3 regions of the Paenibacillus sp. sg306046 genome follow, and region 1 is predicted to be linked to each of the others. Evidence: predicted binding sites of a transcription regulator. Region 1 holds the regulator's gene; each other region holds the start of a gene.
The links. Region 1 encodes Rex, which represses fermentation and respiration genes when NADH is low (regulators of the CRP and FNR family bind a similar motif). Its sites were predicted from a motif close to TTGTGAAATATTTCACAA; they were not measured.

Region 1 (6,587 bases):
GGGCAGTCTGTCTTTTACTTTCCGGGCGGCTGCGTCGCCAGTAATCCCGTTCGCGGCCATCTCGGTTCGAAGCTCGCCATCGCGGCCGACCCAGACGTACAGACCTTGGCCCAGCTTGTTTTCGCCTGTAATGACCGTGTACGCCTTGTCGGCGATAAAGCGTTCCACAACATTTGCCTTGACAAGCGCGGTCTTCTCATAAGCCGTCTGTACGGCAGCCCGCTGCAGCTTCCATTCCTCCCGGGACACGGACTGGTAGATCCAGCTTAACACGAAAACGATCAGGATCAGCGCTGCCGCGGCGGCCAGGCTCCATTTCCATCTTTTGCGCACGGCAGACCGCCTCCTCTGTCTTAAACGCCTGTCAACCGCTCGAAGGCACGCTGTGCCTCAAACTTGATCCGCTCCTCATCGAGCGTCAGGCAGACGTTAGACCGGACAAGCCACTGGCCGTTCACGCAAACGTCGGTAACATCACGGGTGTTAGCTGCGTAAACCACATGCGAAATCAGGTTCGTGCGCGGGAAATAATGCGGCTGATCCATATCAAGCGCAATAAAATCGGCCTTCATGCCTGCCTGCAGCGCCCCGACATCGTCAAGCCAGATGGAACGCGCGCCATCAAGCGTGCCCAAACGCAACGCGTCTGCGGCCGCGACAGCAACCGGATCGCCGCTGACTCCCTTGTGAAGCATCGCCGCCAGCCGGATTTCCTCCAGCATATCGAGATTGTTGTTGCTGGCCGGACCGTCCGTACCCAACGAAACAAGCACGCCTGCCTTCAGCAGCTCAGGAACCCGGGCAACGCCGCTGGCCAGCTTCAGGTTGCTGCCAGGGTTATGGGAAACCCGCACATCGTATTTTTTCAGAAGAGCAATCTCGTCATCGGTCAAATGAACGCCATGCGCCACCAGCGTCGGTCTGGCGAAGACGCCCAGCTTCTCCAGATGCTCGACAGGCCGCAGGCCGTATTGATCGACATTGTCCTGTACCTCGCGAGCCGTTTCCGACATATGAATGTGAATCGGCAGCTGAAGCTCCTCAGACGCCTGCACAATCCGCTCTATGTAGTCAGGCGGGCATGTGTAAGGGGCATGCGGCGAAAGCATCGTCGTAATCCGTCCGTCCGCTTGTCCGTTCCACTCACGGGCAAACCGGACAGCCTCCGCCAGCTTCGCATCCTGCTCCTCGCGCGAGCACAAGCCGATGACGCCGCGCGTCAGAACAGCCCGGATTCCGCTTTCCTCAACCGCCTTCGCAACCTCGTTCATATGATCATACATATCAACAAACGTCGTTGTGCCGCCCTTCACCATCTCCAGAATCGACAAGCGTGTTCCTGCAGCTACATCAGCAGCTGTAAATTTTGCTTCCATCGGCCACATTTTTTCCTGCAGCCACAGCTGCAGCGCCATATCGTCGCCGTAACCCCGCAGCAGCGACATCGCCGTATGGCCATGTGTATTAACGAAGCCTGGCAAAAACAGCTTGCCTCTTCCTTCTACAACTTCATCAAATTGCTCATCCTCGGGTGGAGCGCCCTCTGTAATGCGAAGAATGCGGTCGCCCTCAATGACCATATGTCCCTGGAAGCATGGACGAGCTTCGTCCAGCGTAATAAATGTGCCGTTTACAATCAGCGTTTTTTTCACGTTATCTATTCCTCTCCATTATATATAGACGTCCGCGGAAGCCATGCTACAAGTCCCGTTTCCAATGTACAATTTCACCGTCTAGAAATCAAGCTTCCCGTCCGGACCGGACCTGGAGGCTACATAATACGCGCCCGGATGACATAAACTAAGTTTGCCGAAACTATCATTGCATTCCGGCATTCGAGTGTGTTATTTTTAATTTTGTGTGAATTTACTCCTTTTTTCTACATAATTCTACTCGTATTATTAAGATTTTGTAAATTAAAGATAACAATAGGAGGCGAAAGCCATGCTTTTTACCAAAAAAAATGATACTGACTTTTTGCTGCTGCTCATTAAGGCTTCAGAAAACATGCTTCTGGCGGCGCAAACCTTCCGTTCAGCGATGATGGGCTCCGAGCCGCCCGCGACCTTTTATCCGCAGCTTCGCGACCTGGAGCATAACGGAGATCAACTCACACACCAGATCTTCAAGGGCTTGAACAAAGTGTTTATTACTCCGATCGAGCGCGAGGATATTATGGAGCTGGCCTCCAAAGTAGACGACGTGCTGGACGGCATCGAAGCTTCCATTGCAAGATTTGATTACTTAAACATTACCTTCACGGATCGTTATATGAAGGAATTTTCTGCTGTGCTCGTAGCGAGCTGTCAGCATATTCTTGATGCGATGATTTTGCTGTCCAAGAAAAAATATATGCAATTGACTGAGCATACCGTGCAAATCAACAGCCTGGAAAACGAAGCAGACCGGCTGATGCGGGAAGGCATTCGCGAAATTTTCACAAATCCGAAGGAGCCTTATCACGATTTCAAGCTGAAGGAGCTGTACGAGCGTCTGGAGCAAACGACCGATGCCTGTGAAGACGTAGCCAATATTCTGGAAAGCGTTGTGCTGCGATATTCGTAAGCCGCTGTCCGTTCGATCAGCTTGCGGAATTCGCATGGTATGACTTAGGAGGAAAACATGTTAACCACCTTGATAATCGTCGTTGCTCTAGCGCTTATATTTGACTTCATAAACGGGTTTCACGATACGGCGAATGCAATCGCCACGTCCATTTCGACCAAAGCACTGTCTCCGCGCTTCGCCATTTTGTATGCGGCCGTCCTGAACTTTGTCGGCGCAATTTACTCCTCCGAGGTAGCCAAAACCGTCGGCGGCAGCGTGGCAGATCCGGCCAAAATCGAAAACGGCATTTACATTGTTATTGCAGCGCTTATATCAGCCATATTCTGGAACCTGCTCACCTGGTATTACGGCATTCCTTCTTCCTCCTCCCATACGCTGATCGGCTCGCTCGCAGGCGCCGTCATCGCGGGCGCAGGCGTTGACGCGTTGAACTGGTCCGGCTTCTGGAATATTATTCTCATCCTGATCCTGTCGCCGATCATTGCGTTTGCTTCCGGCTTTTTGATCATGTGGATCATCAAACGGGTGATCATTGCCAGCGGCAATCAATCACGTTCCAAGCTAAACCGGACCTTCCGTCTGTTTCAAATTGTGTCCGCCGGCTTGCTTTCATTTTCCCACGGGGGCAATGACGCTCAGAAGGCAATGGGCATTATCGTCTTCGCACTCGTAACCCTGGACATTCAGCAGACGCTGGATGTACCGCTGTGGGTCAAGCTGTCGGCCGCGACTGCGATGGGACTTGGCACTTCGATCGGCGGCTGGAAAATTATCAAGACGATGAGCCGCAAGCTGCTCAAAATCGAACCGATCAACGGCTTCGCTTCCGACTTGAACTCGTCGATCATCATTCAGACGTCCACGCATATGGGGATGCCGCTGTCGACCACGCAAGTCATTTCATCGTCGATTATCGGTACGGGTTCGGTGCTTCGCTTCCACGATGTCAAGTGGGCCACCGTAACGAAGATGGTGCTGACCTGGTTTATTACGGTGCCGATCAGCATGGTGCTGGCGTTTATTACGTTCAAAATCCTGCTCGCGTTTATCTAAGCCGCTTCATACTCCTTGTCTGGGACTGTCTCAAACGAGTAAGCCTGGGGGAATGAATCAATGAATCGCACATTATGCAAGGAGCCTTCAAGCCACTATAAACGTGGAATGAAGGCTCCTTTTCAATTATTCCAAATAATAAGCGAGGCTTTGCAGCTCAGTCGTGAAGTCCGCATGGTGAACGCGAATTTCAGCTGGAACCTTGATGATCACCGGGGCGAAATTCAAGATCGCCTCAACCCCGGCTTCCACAAATTGATTGGCGACCTGCTGCGCCTCGACAGCCGGTACGGTAATAATGCCGATTCTGACGCTAAGCGCACGAATAGTGGAAACGAGCTCCTCCATCGGCTTCACCTTCAGCTGATTGATGGATTCGCCCACTTTGCCGGCATGCAGGTCAAATACCGCAACAATCTTCATATTATCTTTCAAATAAGCGTTATAATTGCACAAAGCGCGGCCAAGATTACCAGCTCCAACCAAGGCGACAGGGATCAATTTATCGAGCTTGAGAATTTGGCGAATTTTCTCGATCAAATAATCAACATCATACCCGATGCCCTTCTTGCCGAATTCGCCGAAATAAGCAAGATCCTTGCGAATTTGCGCCGGATTCAGGTCCAGCTTTTGACCAAGATCCTGCGAGGATACCGTTGATATATTTTTTTTGCTCAGCTCCGTCAGGAAACGTAAGTAAATGGGCAGCCGCCGCACAACTGCCTCGGAAATTTTTATCGTTTTCATGCTTGCTTCTCCTCCATCCACTGCTTGATACGCGGAACCAATTGACTCGCATTCATATGCTCGATCTTCGGACCCGGCAGCGAATACAGGAAGTACTTGCCATAGTTCGTGTCGATGACGCGGGTATCGTAAATAATGACGATACCTTTATCCGATGCCGTACGCACAAGCCGGCCGAACCCCTGCTTAAACCGGATCACCGCCTGCGGAACGGACAGCTTCATAAACGAGTTCAAATTTTTCTGCTTGAGCTTCTCGGTTTTCGCTTCCACAACCGGGTGCGTCGGCGGCTGGAAGGGCAGCCTCACAATCGCCAACGCCGTTAAGGCGTCCCCCGGGATATCAACCCCTTCCCAGAAGCTGCTTGTGCCAAGCAATACGCAGGCCGGACTGCTCTGAAACATCCGGGTCAGCTTGCTGCGGTTGCTGCTGTCAACGCCTTGACCAAGCACCTCGACGCCAAAGGAAGCGAGCATGTCCTTCAATCCGGCATGCACCGCCCGAAGCATCCGATTCGACGTAAACAGCACGAGCATACGTCCCTTCGTTTCCAGGGCGACCTCGGCAAGCGAAGGAATCAATGCTTCCACGTACTCCTTCTCACCGCCAAGTCCGCTGCGCAGTGTCGGAAAATCACGCGGTATGGCAACAAGCGCCTGCTCCCGGTAATTAAACGGCGAAGGCAGCTGGATCGTTTTCAACGAGCTGTCCGACTCCGAAGCACGCAGCCCCAGCTGTTCGCAGGTGTAATCAAACGACTTCCCGACCGACAGCGTAGCCGAGGTCAAAATCACGCTGTCCTTCGGCTCGAAAAACTGCTGGCGCAGCATCGCGCTGACATCAATCGGCACCGCGTTAAGCTGCAGGGAACGGCTTTTACCAAATTGACCGCCCTCCAGCCAATACACATAATTATCGTCAGGCATCGTCATAAAGATATGCAAATCTTCCTTATGCCGTTGCAGCTCCTTCACAGTACCTGCGAGATCAGTAACCTGACTCTGCACCTCAAATTCATCCTGGGCTTCCTTTAGATCGCCCAGCAGCTTCTCCAGCCGCTTGAGCGCTTCTGCCGCATGCAGCTGCAAATTTTCCTCCAACAGCTCCAGCTTATCCCAACCGCCGGGTAATGTTGCTTTTTTCAAGCGGAGCACGGATGAATTGCCGTCTGCCTGGGTGGATTCCCCGCCGCGCGCCGACAACAGCAGCTGGAACAGCAGCTCGTTCAGCTGGTCCCAGTCCTCCTTCAGATGGACCAGATGCTCCACAGCACGGTCGATCTCTGCGCTCCAATTGGCCACACGGGGGTCCTCGGCCGCTTTCTGCAGCTTGAAGCGCAGTCCGGACAGCTGCCCGGACCTGCTGTCCTTATACAGCCGCTGCAGCGTATTCAGCAAAGTATGATAGTGCAGCTCAATCCCGAGATGCTTGCTCGCCACTTCCTCAAAATGATGCGCTTCATCAATCACCAGATGCTTGTAGGCAGGCAGCAGCCGGTTGTCGGCTTTCATATCGGTAAACAGCAGCGAATGATTCGTAATGATCACATCCGCCGTATTCGCCTGATGCCGGGCGCGGTGATAAAAGCACTTTTTAAACCACGGACAAGCTCTGTTCAGACACGAATCGGTATCGCTTTCCACCGTATGCCAGAACAGCTTGCCTTTATTCGTAAACATCAGCTCTTCCTGATCGCCATGCTTCGTCTCGCCAAGCCATACAAGCATTTGCCCGGCTGTGACCCGATCATCCTTGCCCGGTTCAAAATCAAGCGTATTCAGCTTGTGCTCGAACTTTCTCAGGCACAGGTAATGACGCCGCCCCTTCAACACCGCTGCGCGAAATGAAACCGGGAACAAATCATGCAGCAGCGGAATGTCGCGCTCGCGCAGCTGCTCCTGCAAATTGATCGTATGGGTGCTGACGACCATTTTCTTATCATGCTTCAGTCCGTAATACAGAGACGGAATCAGGTAAGCAAGCGATTTCCCCGTTCCTGTACCCGCTTCCACCATCAGATGCTTGCCGGCTTCAAAGGCGCTTTCCACCTCGCTCAGCATCGTAACCTGCGCTTCCCGCTCCTCGTACGTCTCAAACCGCGTTTTCAATGTTTCCCGCAGCGCATCGTAAAACCGGTCGAAGGTAGGCTCCATCGCAAGCAGCTCCTGCGCATCACGTGTGTCCTCCTCGTCTCCCCAATCCCGCACATTTAAGGCGAA
Region 2 (6,587 bases), on a different contig from region 1:
ATTCGCTAATCGTTCAGGCAACAAGCTGCTTGCTATGCTGGTCACGATGCTGCTTGCCGTTGTGCTGACGGTTACAGGGCATTCGGCCGGAGCAGGCCGCTTATGCGGGGCCAAACACAACCAGCTCCATCGACGTCTACCTGGATGGCGCCTCGACGCCTGTCGGCACGATTACCAGCTCGGCTATTACCGGCGCAGGTACTGGCGTGTATGGCTATCGCGAATATTCGGGCAGACGCAACAACGGGTTCGCAGGCTACTATGGAACGTACGGCGCTCCGCTCGAAGGGCTGTTAAATGATGCGTTGGTCGCTACCGGCTATGCGGCGGCTGACTTGACGAAGGTTTCGTTTACGTCGCCGGTCGGACCGAACTTTACTCGCACGTTCTGCAGCCCGCAGGCGCAGCTGTTCACGAACCGCAATGCTTATTCGGATCTGGATGCGGTCAGCCCGACGATCACGGCGGTTCCGGCCACGCTGTCAACGACATCCGGCGCTTGCACGGAGGCGCACTACGGCTATTAGAACCTTCGAAGTCGCAGAAAAGAAAATGGAGACAGTTGGTCGGAAAATCCGGGGCTGAACCCGGCTGTCCTGCGGGGAGAAAGCTCGATGAACCGGTGAAGCCGCTGCCGCTGCTTCTTAGGTTACCCGCAGGCGGAGCCTATGATTTTGGGCAATGCCCCCGTCCCGCCGCCGCCGCCCAGCCTCACGGCCGGGCAGCTGCCTCCAGCGGTTCTGCCGGGAGAGACAGCTCCGCTTCCTTCAGCCGCTTGCGAAGGTTCCAGTCGAAGCGCCGGGCGTTGCTCCAGAAGTTATGCTCGCCGGTGTAATACCCGGCTTCGTCGACCTTCAGCCGTCGGCGCGCAATCATCCGCACATAACCGATGACCCGGCTGAAGGTGGCCAGATCGTCGCTGGCGCAGACGGGGCAGGCGTCCAGATTTTTGCCGTCCTCGGCTACAATTTGCTGACCGCAGCTCAGGCAGCTGGTCAAGGTGGGCGTCAGCGTCAAATATTGAATCGGCTTGTCGAAGATGCTCTTCAAGTAACCGGCCAGACGCTCCGGCGGCAGCTTGCTTTCCAGAAAATGGTGCAGAATGCTGCCCGACGTGGCATACGCCTGAAACTCCGCGCTGTTTTCGATTTGCCGCAGGAAATCGTCCTCGCTGAAGGGCAGCATGCAGCCTGAGGTCAAATACACATCGTCGCCAGCACCTTGGACGAAGATGTCCCGGCCGTGGCGCTTCCCCCAGCGCACATCATGGCGCGCGAGCTGAATCGCCGCATTTTCGCCCGGCGCGTATTCGATCCCGCATGCGACCTGATCCCGTACAATAAACCGGTGAATCACCTCGGTCATAAATTGCATCATCCGATGGGCCAACTGCTGGCCCTCCGGGTTATTTAACCCGTCTGCGATGCCCGCATTGATCAGTCCCTCATGCATGCCCGTTACCGCAAACACATTAAAATAGTTGGACAAATTACGATTTAACGCGAAGAAGGTCGGGTACAGCTCTTTGTTTCGCTCGATCCACTGCCGTTTGGCCATATGTCCCTGCTGCATCAGCTCCAGCAGCTCCTCCAGCCGAGGGAATCGCCGCGCTTCGACCGGACCGTATTCCATCAGCACCCTGTTCAAATTTATGTTCAGCACCTGGACAGCGCCGGTGGAGTCGGTGGAGCTGCCGAAAATGCCGCTGCCAACTCCTGACAGGACAGACAGATCAATTTGCAGGCGGCAGCACAAGCTGCGGCTTACCTCCGGGTCGCGCGGCTTGATGTACGGATTAAGCAGCCGGTAATGCTCGCGCTCGAACGGAGCGGTCCGGAAATTTTCGAAGTAGACGCCGCCCCAGAGGTACATGCCGTCCAGCAGGTCGAGGAACAGCGGGTTGCTGTAGTCGAAGGCGTCATCAATCGGCACCGTCATCAGCGGAAATGTAAACGGCAGCCCCGTTCCAGCTGTGGATCAGCAGCGAAATAGTTGTCGTTGATGATCATAAACCAACATCTAGTATTTGTGAAGTGACGGATCTCACAGGATGCTGCAAGCCGCCTGGCTGCCCATGTTCCTTGACGGCTTCGTGAGACGACTGCGGTCGAAGCCGCTGTACTAGCGGTAGCCGAGCTGCGCCCGCGCCTCGGACGACATATAGGCGGGAGTCCAGGCCGGTTCCCACACGAGCTGGACCTCGACAGACCGGGCGTTCGTCTGCTGCTCCAGCACGTAGCGGACGCCTCCGACAATCGTGTCATGCAGCGGGCAGCCGGGTGTCGTCAAGGTCATGCGGACAACAAGCTTTTCTCCCGTATGCTCAATGCCGTAGATCAAGCCAAGGTCCACAATGTTAATGCCCAGCTCCGGATCAAAAACTTGCCGCAACAGCTGACGAATCTGAGCTTCGGTTTCGGCGTGCGTCATGTCACATTCCTCCTTGGGATCGGTTATCGTTTGAATACAAACGCAATCATCGCAATATAAACGAGCGAGCTGAGCGAGAAGGCAACGCCGCCAGTCCAGACGACGGGCTGTGCACGAAGCCCCAGTCCCGCAAACAGCAGCAGCAGGGAGCAGGCGATAACGCCAAGCGCCCAGTGAACCGCACGTTCGTTAAGCAGTCCGGCCATCGTCGGAACGCCGGGCTTGCCCGCCTGCGGACCGTATTTGTGTGTCCACCACAGAAACGGCACGATTTTGGACATGTACCCCAAAATCGTGAACGCCACCCAACCGGCCATATACACCCAGCCGACCAGCGTTACGGTGTCGGTTGCAAGCAGCGCCTGCGGTTTTGCAGCGGTGTAGAGCAGCAGGCCGATCACAAACACAAGCAGCAGCTGGCTGCTGTAGACGGACCAGGCGATGCCGCTGCCCGGTGTGCGTTTGTGCCGATGCTTGCGGATGTTCAGGATATGCAGGTTGTATGCAGTCAAGGCCAGCGCCAGCAGCAGCAAAGCGGTCCATATTCCCCAGAAGCCCCAATCCAGCAGAAAGGCGACGGCGCCCAGCAGGACACTGGCATTCCACAACAGGAGAGTGACTGTCTGCAGCCGTGTTGGAAAGCCGTGCGCCAAGTAAAACATGGGCAGCATTTTATAGCTGAACCCTGTAATGAGCAGTCCGAACCAGCCTAGCATGCCGAGCCAGATGTGCGCGCCGAACAGCCGTTCATGCAGCGTATTCCACGCTCCCAGCGCAAAATTCAATCCCATCGCCATCCCGGACAGTCCCGTCAGCACGAGGCAAAGGATCGCGCAAGCCGCGCTGATCGTAATGGCATTCCACTGCGCTGCCCGGAGCAGCGTAACGCCGAGGTTCCAGGCAAATAGCAAAATGCCGATCAGAGCCAGCGTGCCGAATGCCGCAATCCAGACGACCTTCCCGCTTCCAAAGCCGTAAAGCAGCCCGGCCACCCCGGCCGTAAAGCAGCCGTAATGCACATAAGCCAGCCGTTCGCTGTATAGCTGCGATTGCAGGATGACATGGATCAGCTGGTATACTGCCCCCATCGCAACGATCGTCGCCCAGCCTAAAATAAGCAGATGCGCATGCAGCCAGCCCGCTGGACCGCGTGGATAGTCGGTGATCCAACCTGCCAGCGACACAAGCGAGGAGCCATGAAACAGCATAAATCCGACAATGCCGGTGACGATAAACAAAAATGGCAGGCGGAACATCAGCTTATACCCAAGGCAGGCTTGCGGATGGTCACTTGCGCCGAGCCATCCGGCTGGTTGGCGATTTCGTACAGGCAGCCGAGATTGTTTAACTCCTCAATCAGGAACACCGGCACGCGGTCATTATGAATGATGACGGTATCGCCGGGACGGCATTTCTCCAGCGCGCTCAGTGTACGAATCATCGGCTGCGGCGGCTCCAGCCCGCGATTATCCAGCCGGATTACCTTGGCATCGCTTGCGGCAGGGGCGGCAGCGGCAGGCGTGTCGGTTGGGCTGGCAACAGCAGAAGGCGTGTCGGCAGCAGTGGCAGACGTGTCAGTTGTATCAGCAGCCGTCAGAAAGTCCGGCTGGCACTGGCCTTTCGGCTGGGCCGCCGCGTCTGCTTCGGTCGGCGTGTATGGCGGCTGGGCAGCGTCTGCCGATTCCAGCCATGCTTTGTGTTTTTTATGGACGAAGGTCACCGTCCAATGCTCGGCGGCCAACTGCTCGACTTTGGACGCATAACCTTTCATTTTCATAATGCCCAGCAGCGGGGAAGGCTTGAAGGTGGCGTGGAGCACAAAGATATCATCCATTTCCAGCGATTTGACATGATCCATAATGAGCTGGAACGGCTCTGCCTTCTGGCGTAAATAAGGACGAACATCAAGTTCAACAGTCCGGGCAGCTTGGGAAGCCATGGACGTTCACCTCCTGCAGAAATAGCTTGCATGCTCATTATACGGTACGGTCACGCCTGACTTTGTGACGGACATCACAAGCGGCGGCAGGAAGCTGTGTCTTCTTTGCGGCAAGCGGCTTGCGTGAGGTGACGCCGGTCATAGTCCGTACAGGAGGACTGCGTTAGAATGAAACGAGTTAGAATTCAATGAGAGTGATGAGCCCGATGCGAGCAGGCAGGGGGCATGCTGGGTGAGGAGGGAAGATAAGCTCATGACGGAGTCAAGCAGCAGGCCAGACATGGACAAACAGAGAGAGGCGGCCTTAGATGAGCGGCATCTCGCGGGCGAGCGGAGAAATGCAGCCATTCAGATCCGGGTGCTGCCGATGGGTGAGGATCGGGTATTTCTCGTCACGGGCGGCGTGGCGCATCTTGGAGCGGCATCGCTGGCCTGGCCGGGAGCAGACGCGGTCGGCACGCATGGCACGGGTCAGTCGGAAGCGGAAACGGTCGGCACATATGAGGCTGGTCGGACCGATGCAGATGCAAGGACTGCACAGGCTGTCGTCCCCGCTGCGAGCTGCGCAGGCGTGATTGTACCCGGACATCGCGAAGGCGAGCTGGCTGATGAGCTGGCGGCGCTGGCGGCGCAGACGCTCGGGATAACAGCCGCCGTGTTGATTGGCATTCATCTCGATCAGCCGACTCGCGCCGAGATCGAAGCCATTGTCGCAGAAGCCAGATGGGAAATGGCTCGGGTATTGCAAACGATGAAACGACAAGGAGGCTCTGACCATGCTGCATCGCAAGGAACGGGATTATAACGAAAATCCGTTTATCGTCATCTGGGAGGTGACCCGCGCCTGCGCGCTGAAATGCTTGCATTGCCGGGCGGAGGCACAGGTTCGCGCCGATCCGCGGCAGTTGACATTTGAAGAAGGGAAAAGGCTGATCGACGATATCGCGGAGCTGGAGCGGCCGCTGTTTGTATTTACCGGGGGTGATCCGCTGATGCGTCCCGATCTGTTCGAGCTGGCGCGATATGCCATTGAGGAGAAGCAGCTGCCGGTGTCGATGACACCCAGTGCTACGCCCCGTGTGACACGTGAAGCGGTGCGTCGGGCCAAGGAGGTCGGCTTGTCGCGCTGGGCGTTCAGTCTGGATGGCTCCTGCGCGGACATTCATGATCATTTTCGCGGAACGCGGGGCTCGTATGAGGTGACGATGCGAGGCATTTCGTATTTGCAGGAGCTGGGGATACCGCTTCAGGTGAACACTACCGTATCCCGTTACAACCTGGGCGATCTGGAGGCGATTGCAGAGAAGGTGAAGGAGCTGGGCGTCGTGCTGTGGAGTGTCTTTTTCCTTGTGCCGACGGGGCGGGGGATGGAGCAGGATATGATTACGGCGGAGCAGCATGAGGAGGTCATGCGCTGGCTGTGCCAGCTCCAGTCCATTATGCCGTATAGTGTGAAGGCGACGGAAGCGCCGCATTACCGGCGTGTTTTTGTGCAGCAGCAGCGTTTGCGGGCGGCAGCGGCGGGGGCTGGGCCCGCGTTATCCGGCGCATCCGGCGGCTTCGCGGCGGGAAAACGGGCCGATCTGCTGGGGCGCGCGCCCAAAGGGGTAAACGACGGAGACGGCTTTGTGTTCATCACCCACACGGGCGATGTGTATCCTAGCGGCTTCCTGCCGGTCGCCTGCGGCAACGTGCGGGAGCAGCGGCTGCCGGACATTTACCGCCATGCGCCGGTCATGCGCCAGCTTCGCGACAGGTCGCTGCTCAAGGGCAAGTGCGGCGTCTGCGAGTTCAAGTCGCTGTGTGGCGGCTCCCGGGCCCGGGCGTACGCGACAACGGGCGATTACCTGGAAAGCGACCCGTACTGCGCCTATACGCCGCAGGCTTGGAAAGCCGAGCGGTCTTCGGGATACTAGAGGAATTCAACGTGGCTGTTTCATCTGTCCAGCGCTCCCCGCTCATCACCATCGCTTTATTTGCTGCCCCAAGCCTTCAACGCGTCATAGTTGAGAATCGTAAAGCTGCTGCGCTTGGGCAGCACAACACCTTCCTTGCGCAGCTGGCTGAACAGCCGGTTGACGGTTTCGCGGGTCGTGCCGATCGCGCCGGCCAGCTCCTGATTGGTCATATGCGTCTCCACATGAATGCAGCCGTCCTTGACGGTGCCGTAATTTTCAGCCAGCTTGAGCAGAAAGGCGATCCCCCGGTCCTGCACGTC
Region 3 (6,587 bases), on a different contig from region 1:
CGTGCGGAATTAAACAAGTGCCGCATAACGTAAGCCATCTGTAGGATGGAACTATTACGTTATGCGGCACTTGCAAGTTAGCGGTGTTGAGTCTTGTTGTTCCGGGCGTGTATGGATGCGAGAAATTTAAGTGAGCGAAGGATGCTAGATGTGACTTCGTGTCAGTGTCAAACCTGCCAAGCGTCTGACAAGCCACACAGCACGAAGTACGCTGTGTCACTGTGTCGTCTACGCGCGAGTCAGGCTCGCCCGGCCGCCACACATCAAGCCTGCTCGGGCATCGGGCTCATGCCGCCGGCTGCTGCTTTTTTCGCCCGTACATACCGGAGGGCGAGCAGCAGGGCCAGAACGGCTACGGCCAGCATGCCCCAAAATTCGGCTTCATAAGCGGAGGCCAACGGCCGGTTCGTTTGCCAGACGAGGCTGGCTCCGGTTAATGCGACGCCAAGCGCGCCGCCGAAAAACTGCGTCAGCTGCAGCATGCCGAGGCCGCTGCCGATCTCATCTTTATGCAGGGTTCGGGAAATTTCATTGGACACTCCGGAGCCTGCGGCAGAGAAGGAGACGCTCATCACCATATACGACACCATCAGGCCATAAGGCGATTGAACGCCTAGCAGGACAAAGGCAAGCATAGCCGCCGCAAGGGTGGAAAAGCCGCCGATGATCACCTTCACGTTGCCAGCGCGGTCGATCGCCCGGCCGATGAACGGCGAGAGCAGCGCGCTGAGCATAGCGCCGGGGAAAATCATCAGCCCTGCAAACACCGAGCTGTGGTTGAACAGCTTGATCACCACCAGCGGCATGAGAAACAGCATGGCAAAGTTCAACACATAGGCCAGTAGATTCAGCGCAGACAAGTTCATATAGGTGCGGTTGCGCAGCAGAGCCGGCTGAACGAACGGATGTGAAGTCCGGTGGATACGCAGCCAAAACGCGGTCAGGGCGATCAGGCCCGCAGCCAGCGCAGGCAGCGTCTGGCCGGTCAAGTACAGCAGCAGGCCGGTTACGCCTACGCCGATGAACAAAGCGCCCGGTACGTCGAAGTGTACGGACGAGCTTTCCTGGGCAGGCAGGTGACGAAGAAACAACGGCAGCGCCAGCAGCACGAGGGACGTGACCGCAAATAACGATGTATAGCCGAAATATTGGGTTAGTGCGCCGCCGACGATCGGGCCGATCCCGAAGCCAAACGAAGCTGCCGAAATGATGGAGGCCATGGATTGGCCGCGGCGCTCCAGCGGAACGAAGCGGGTGACCAGCACGATGCCGAGGCCCGGGGCTGCTGCTGCGCCCAGCGCCTGCAGCAGCCGAGCTGCGAGCAGCAGGTAGAAATTGCTGGCGGTCAGTCCGATGATCGACGCGATGCCGAGCAGCAGCAGCCCGACAAGCAGCAGCTTGCGAATCGGCAGAAAGTCAGATAGCCGGCTATAGGCAATGGACGCGATGGCAAAGCAAATCGAATAGCCCGTCACGATCCACGAAGCCGTTGTCGGCGTCAGATTCAGATCATGCGCGACGGTAGGCAGCGCCACATTAAACATCGTCGTATTCATGACGACCAGCAGCACGGTCAAGCTCCAGAGGCGGATGACCAGCTTTTCGCGGAAGGTGCCGGAGGCGGGAAGGTCTTTTTCCATAAAAGCGATCTCCTTTAGCGCGTGAGCGCATTTAGTTTTATTAAAATACTATTATTAGAATAGTAGTTGTGCTAAAATATAACCGATCCGTTATTCTGCTGTCAACGGTAAACAAATAAAAATAAGATCATCAGTGAGGTGAGGCACGATGTCCGAGCATCCGGTCAGCTCGCTATGGCGCAGTCTGCTCGATCTAGACAGCAAGCTGAAACAAACGTTGTGCTTTGTCAGCCAGGAGGCTGGCATACCGCCGTCAGCTGTATCGCTTGTATTTAAGCTGGAGAAGGAAATGCTCAAGATCAATTGCGTAGCTTCCGCGCTTGGCATTACGATCGGAGCAGCTTCGAATTTGATTGATAAAGTGGAGGAAAAAGGGTGGGTTGAACGGGTGCGCTCCGAGGAGGATCGGCGTATTATGTTTGTTCGCCTGACGGACGTGGGCATGGAGCAGCTGTTGCGCTGGCGGCAGCATTTTGCCAGCCGTGCGGATACGATTTTTGCGTCGCTGCCGGAGGAGGAGGTCCGCGAGTTTGAGGACAAGATCAAGCGGCTGAGCGAGCACTTGGAAGCCTATAACAACCAACTGGAGCGCGACGGGCTATAGATGCAGCCGATCTCCTCCGCCAAGTGTGCCCGGGCAGGCGATCAGGCATGCATGGCAGGAAGAGGAGGAGGTAGACCTGTTCCTGCCTATGCTCCGCTATCGCCTACTTTGAAAAACGTTGTCCCGGCAAGCATTCTCAGGTTGAGCGCTTATGCAGGGTTAATGTGGTTGAACAAGGAAGGGAAGGATCTCTGAATGGAAGAAAGTCTGGAAGGACAACCGAAGCGGGCCGGCGCCGCCGACAGGCCGGGGCAGGCTGCTTCTCCAGCTCAATCACGCCGGTTATGGATGGCGCTTGTGTTAGGCGTGCTGTCGGCCTTCGGGCCGCTGTCGCTTGATATGTACTTGCCTGCGCTGCCGCAGCTGGCGGGTGACCTGAACACAAGCGCCTCGATGGCGCAGCTTAGCCTGACGGCTTGCTTGCTTGGCTTGGCGCTCGGACAGCTGGCCGCGGGGCCGCTCAGCGACAAGTACGGCCGCCGCCGTCCGCTGCTAATTGGGCTGACTGTATTTGCGGTGTCATCGCTGCTGTGCATGCTGAGCGCGTCGGCGGCTGCCTTTGTAGCGCTGCGGTTTGTGCAAGGCGTAGCGGGTGCGGCCGGGATCGTAATCGCCCGCGCGATTGCGCGCGATTTATATGCGGGCACCGAGCTGACGAAGTTTTTCGCGCTGCTGATGCTGGTGAACGGAGCAGCGCCAATTCTCGCTCCGATTGCCGGAGGGCAGCTGCTGGAATTTACGTCTTGGCGGGGCGTATTTGTCGTGTTGGCTGGCATCGGGCTGCTGACGATGCTTGCGGTCGCGCTGGGGCTGCCGGAGACGCTGCCGCGCGAGCGCCGACAGCAGGGCGGAGCGCAGGAAACGTTCGCGACGTTTGCGCGGCTTCTCCGCGACCGTTCCTTTATGGGGTACGCGTTGTCGCAGGGCTTCGTGACGGCCGCCATGTTCGCTTATATCGCGGGCTCGCCGTTTGTGCTGCAAAATTTGTACGGCGTCTCGCCGCAAGGCTTCAGCCTTATCTTTGCAATGAACGGGCTGGGCATTATTCTCGGCAGCCAGCTGACCGGGCGTCTAGCCGGGAAGATTAGCGAAAGCCGGCTGCTGGTGACAGGGCTGACGCTGGCCGCGTTCAGCGGACTGGTGCTGCTGGCCGGCGTGTACGCCGGAGCGGGCCTGGTCTGGATTTTACCGCCGCTGTTTGTCGCCGTATCCTGCGTCGGCGTCGTCGGGGCGTCGGCTTTTCCGCTGGCGATGGCTGGCCAGTCGCAGGCTGCCGGAAGCGCGTCTGCGCTGCTCGGCGTCCAGTCGTTTATTTTCGGCGGACTCGTCGCTCCGCTTGTCGGCTTGGGCGGGGAAAGCTCCGCGATCCCGATGGGGCTGGTGATGGCGGCTGCGAATATCACGGCCGTCTTGATTTACTGGCTGTGCATAGGACGTACACGAACCTCGCGGACATAGTCCGTGAGGTTTTTAAACTCTGTTCACATATTGTTCACATTTGTCGGAAATTGGCTTTTCTTACTTTGGGCATCCGGAGTTATAATAGAAGTAACATAGGGCTCCGCTTCGGGCCTGAATCTTTTATCGAGCATGTTGTGAAATTTGGTACAATTAGGCGGGTTTATTGATCCCTGAACGTGAACTTCTTAAGATTACAGAACGCATAAGTTTTCAGCGCAGCTGAACTTGCCTTGAGATAAGTAACGCGCACGCCGATCAGAAGCCTAAGTAAGGCTCGAACAGGATGATCCCGGACACCAGGGCTTCTATTTTTTCAATGCAAAGGAGGACGTTTATTTATGTCTCAATCGACACAAACGATCACACGCGAGTCCGCAGACGTGCTGGATCAACTGATGAAGCCGGAGGTGCAGCAATCGCTGACCGTGCTGGTGGAAAACCTGCCCAAGCTGGCTGAGATGGTCACGCTGCTGACCAAAACGTACGATGTGGTGCAAGGTCTGGCAACGGATTCGGTTTTCATCGAAGACATCAAGGGCGGAATCAGCGAGGTTGCCGTTCCGCTTGTGGAAGGCGCGAAAAGCATCGCAGCCAGCGCTATCGAAGCAAATGACCGCGCGCAGGCAGAGACGGCGACGATCGGTCTGTTCGGCTTGCTCAAAATGCTGAAGGACCCGCAAGTGCAAAAAACATTCCGGTTTGCTCAAGCCTTCCTGGAAATTTCCGCACAGCGCAATCAGCAAAAACAACAAGGCGAATAATTTTCGTTAATCCAGAACGGAGGATAAATCAGTATGTCGAAGCACATTTTGATCTTGGGCGGCGGTTACGGCGGCTTGCTTAGCGCGCTGACGGCCCGCAAATATTTAACCCCTGAAGAAGCGACGATTACGGTTGTCAATAAAGTTCCTACACATCAGATTATTACGGAGCTGCACCGTCTGGCTGTCGGTAATGTGAGCGAGCAAGCGGTAGCTCTTCCGCTGGAAAAGCTGCTGCGCGGCAAAGATATCAACCTGCGTATTGATACAGTCGAAACGATCGGCCTGGACGAGAAGCGCGTTGTGCTGAAAAGCGGCGTCACCTACAACTATGATGCGCTTGTCATCGCCCTTGGCAGCGAAACGGCTTACTTCGGCATTCCTGGACTGAAGGAAAACAGCTTCACGCTGAAATCGGTCGCCGATGCCAACCGCATTCGCGAGCATGTGGAAGCACGGATTGCCGAGTATGCCAAGTCGAAAAACAAAGCGGACGCAACCTTCGTGGTCGGCGGCGGCGGCTTGACAGGCATCGAGCTTGTCGGCGAGCTGGCGGACATGCTTCCTGGGCTGTGCCGTAAAAACGGCGTCGACTTTGCCGACGTGTCTCTGTATACCGTAGAAGCGGGTCCGTCCATTCTGCTGGGCTTCCCTGCCGAGCATATCGAGCGCGCCCAAACAAGCCTTGAGAAGCGCGGCGTCAAGTTCCTGACCGGTCTGGCCATTACTGAAGCAACCGAAACAACGGTATCGCTCAAAGACGGCAGCTCGATCGAAACAAATACAATGGTATGGACGGGCGGCGTACAAGGCAACGCACTTGTTGGCGCTTGTGGCATTGAAGTGAACCGCGGCCGCGCAAGCGTGACCGAATCGCTGCAATCCGTCTCCCATCCTGATGTGTATGTCGCTGGCGACAGCGCGGTGGTAATGGGTCCGGAAGGCCGCCCATATCCTCCGACAGCTCAAATCGCCTGGCAAATGGGCGAAGCGATCGGCTACAATATTTTCGCAAGCTTCAAAGGCGTGCCTGCCCAATCGTTCAGCCCGGTATTCTCCGGTACGCTGGCGAGTCTGGGACGCAAGGACGGTATTGCTACCCTAGGCGCGAACCAAACCCGCCTGAAAGGCTTGCCGGCTTCCCTGATGAAGGAAGCGAGCAACCTTCGCTACCTGTCGCATATCAACGGCTTGTTTACACTCGCGTACTAATTCAATACCGGTTCATGGCGATGAACCGTATAGCTTCGTTCTCCTGTCGGTCAGGGGAACGGGGCTTTTTTTTGCTGCCTGTGGACCAATTGTGGATAAAAAGTGGATAACTTTTCAGAAAATAAAAAATATTTAATACATTTTAATGTCATATATATTGACGTTATGGGATATAAAAATTATGATAATAGGTATAAATAACAAAATATCTAGAAAATTTCCACTCACCACTCATATTGTGTCATTAATAATAACATACATTGAAGGGGATTAGAAGGGGGCGGTTCCGATGTCTACTGGCGATCGTATATCTTGTGCGCCGTATTCGCTGCAAGCTTTTTATGATGAGATGTTTGGCGCCGAGGAGCCTGTCCGCTTGCATTATGAGCAAGTGTACTGCAGCTTCTCCCGAATGCGCGGGGAGGAGCTGAAGGCGAAGCAGCAGGGCATGGAGCGGCGAATGCTGGAAGAGGGCATCACCTTCACGCTTTACAAGCCGGAGCAGTCCCAGCCGCTGGAGCGTACGATTCCGTTTGATCTCATTCCCCGGATTATTCCCCAGGCCGATTGGGCGATGCTGGAGGCTGGTCTGATCCAGCGTGTGAAGGCGCTGAACCGCTTCGTGCATGACGTCTATCACGAGCAGCGCATCATTAAGGACGGCATCGTGCCCAGACGGATGATCATAGCCAACTGCTATTTCCGGCCGGAAATGATGGGCGTTGACGTGCCGGGCGGCGCCTACATCACCACTTCGGGCATTGATCTGATCCGCGATGCATCCGGCGAATATTTCGTGCTGGAGGATAATCTCCGTTCCCCGTCCGGGTTTTCTTACTTGTTCAAGGGACGTTCTATTATGAAGGAGCTGTTTCCGGAGCTGACCTTGTCCTGCTCGCTCCGCGATGT

Region 2: AC6ROY_RS04650 (DUF2249 domain-containing protein) is a predicted target of Rex. The motif match lies at 4,432-4,449, and genes of this name have one in related genera.
Region 3: AC6ROY_RS11900 (DUF1641 domain-containing protein) is a predicted target of Rex. The motif match lies at 3,838-3,855, and genes of this name have one in related genera.

The regions. Positions count from the first base shown of each region.
Region 1 is NZ_JCAMRT010000006.1:220,770-227,356, reverse strand. It holds gene AC6ROY_RS08775 (cell wall elongation regulator TseB-like domain-containing protein) at 1-333, opposite strand, end outside; gene AC6ROY_RS08770 (amidohydrolase) at 354-1,652, opposite strand; gene AC6ROY_RS08765 (DUF47 domain-containing protein) at 1,945-2,565, shown strand; gene AC6ROY_RS08760 (inorganic phosphate transporter) at 2,623-3,621, shown strand; gene AC6ROY_RS08755 (redox-sensing transcriptional repressor Rex) at 3,748-4,368, opposite strand; gene dinG (ATP-dependent DNA helicase DinG) at 4,365-6,587, opposite strand, start outside.
Region 2 is NZ_JCAMRT010000003.1:272,233-278,819, reverse strand. It holds gene AC6ROY_RS04670 (hypothetical protein) at 207-527, shown strand; gene nrdD (anaerobic ribonucleoside-triphosphate reductase) at 712-1,959, opposite strand; gene AC6ROY_RS04660 (metal-sulfur cluster assembly factor) at 2,122-2,430, opposite strand; gene AC6ROY_RS04655 (hypothetical protein) at 2,454-3,686, opposite strand; gene AC6ROY_RS04650 (DUF2249 domain-containing protein) at 3,686-4,369, opposite strand; gene lpdD (prenylated flavin chaperone LpdD) at 4,650-5,174, shown strand; gene AC6ROY_RS04640 (TIGR04053 family radical SAM/SPASM domain-containing protein) at 5,146-6,285, shown strand; gene AC6ROY_RS04635 (Crp/Fnr family transcriptional regulator) at 6,342-6,587, opposite strand, start outside.
Region 3 is NZ_JCAMRT010000009.1:184,146-190,732, forward strand. It holds gene AC6ROY_RS11885 (MFS transporter) at 264-1,640, opposite strand; gene AC6ROY_RS11890 (MarR family winged helix-turn-helix transcriptional regulator) at 1,789-2,244, shown strand; gene AC6ROY_RS11895 (multidrug effflux MFS transporter) at 2,533-3,702, shown strand; gene AC6ROY_RS11900 (DUF1641 domain-containing protein) at 4,044-4,466, shown strand; gene AC6ROY_RS11905 (NAD(P)/FAD-dependent oxidoreductase) at 4,500-5,678, shown strand; gene AC6ROY_RS11910 (circularly permuted type 2 ATP-grasp protein) at 5,968-6,587, shown strand, end outside.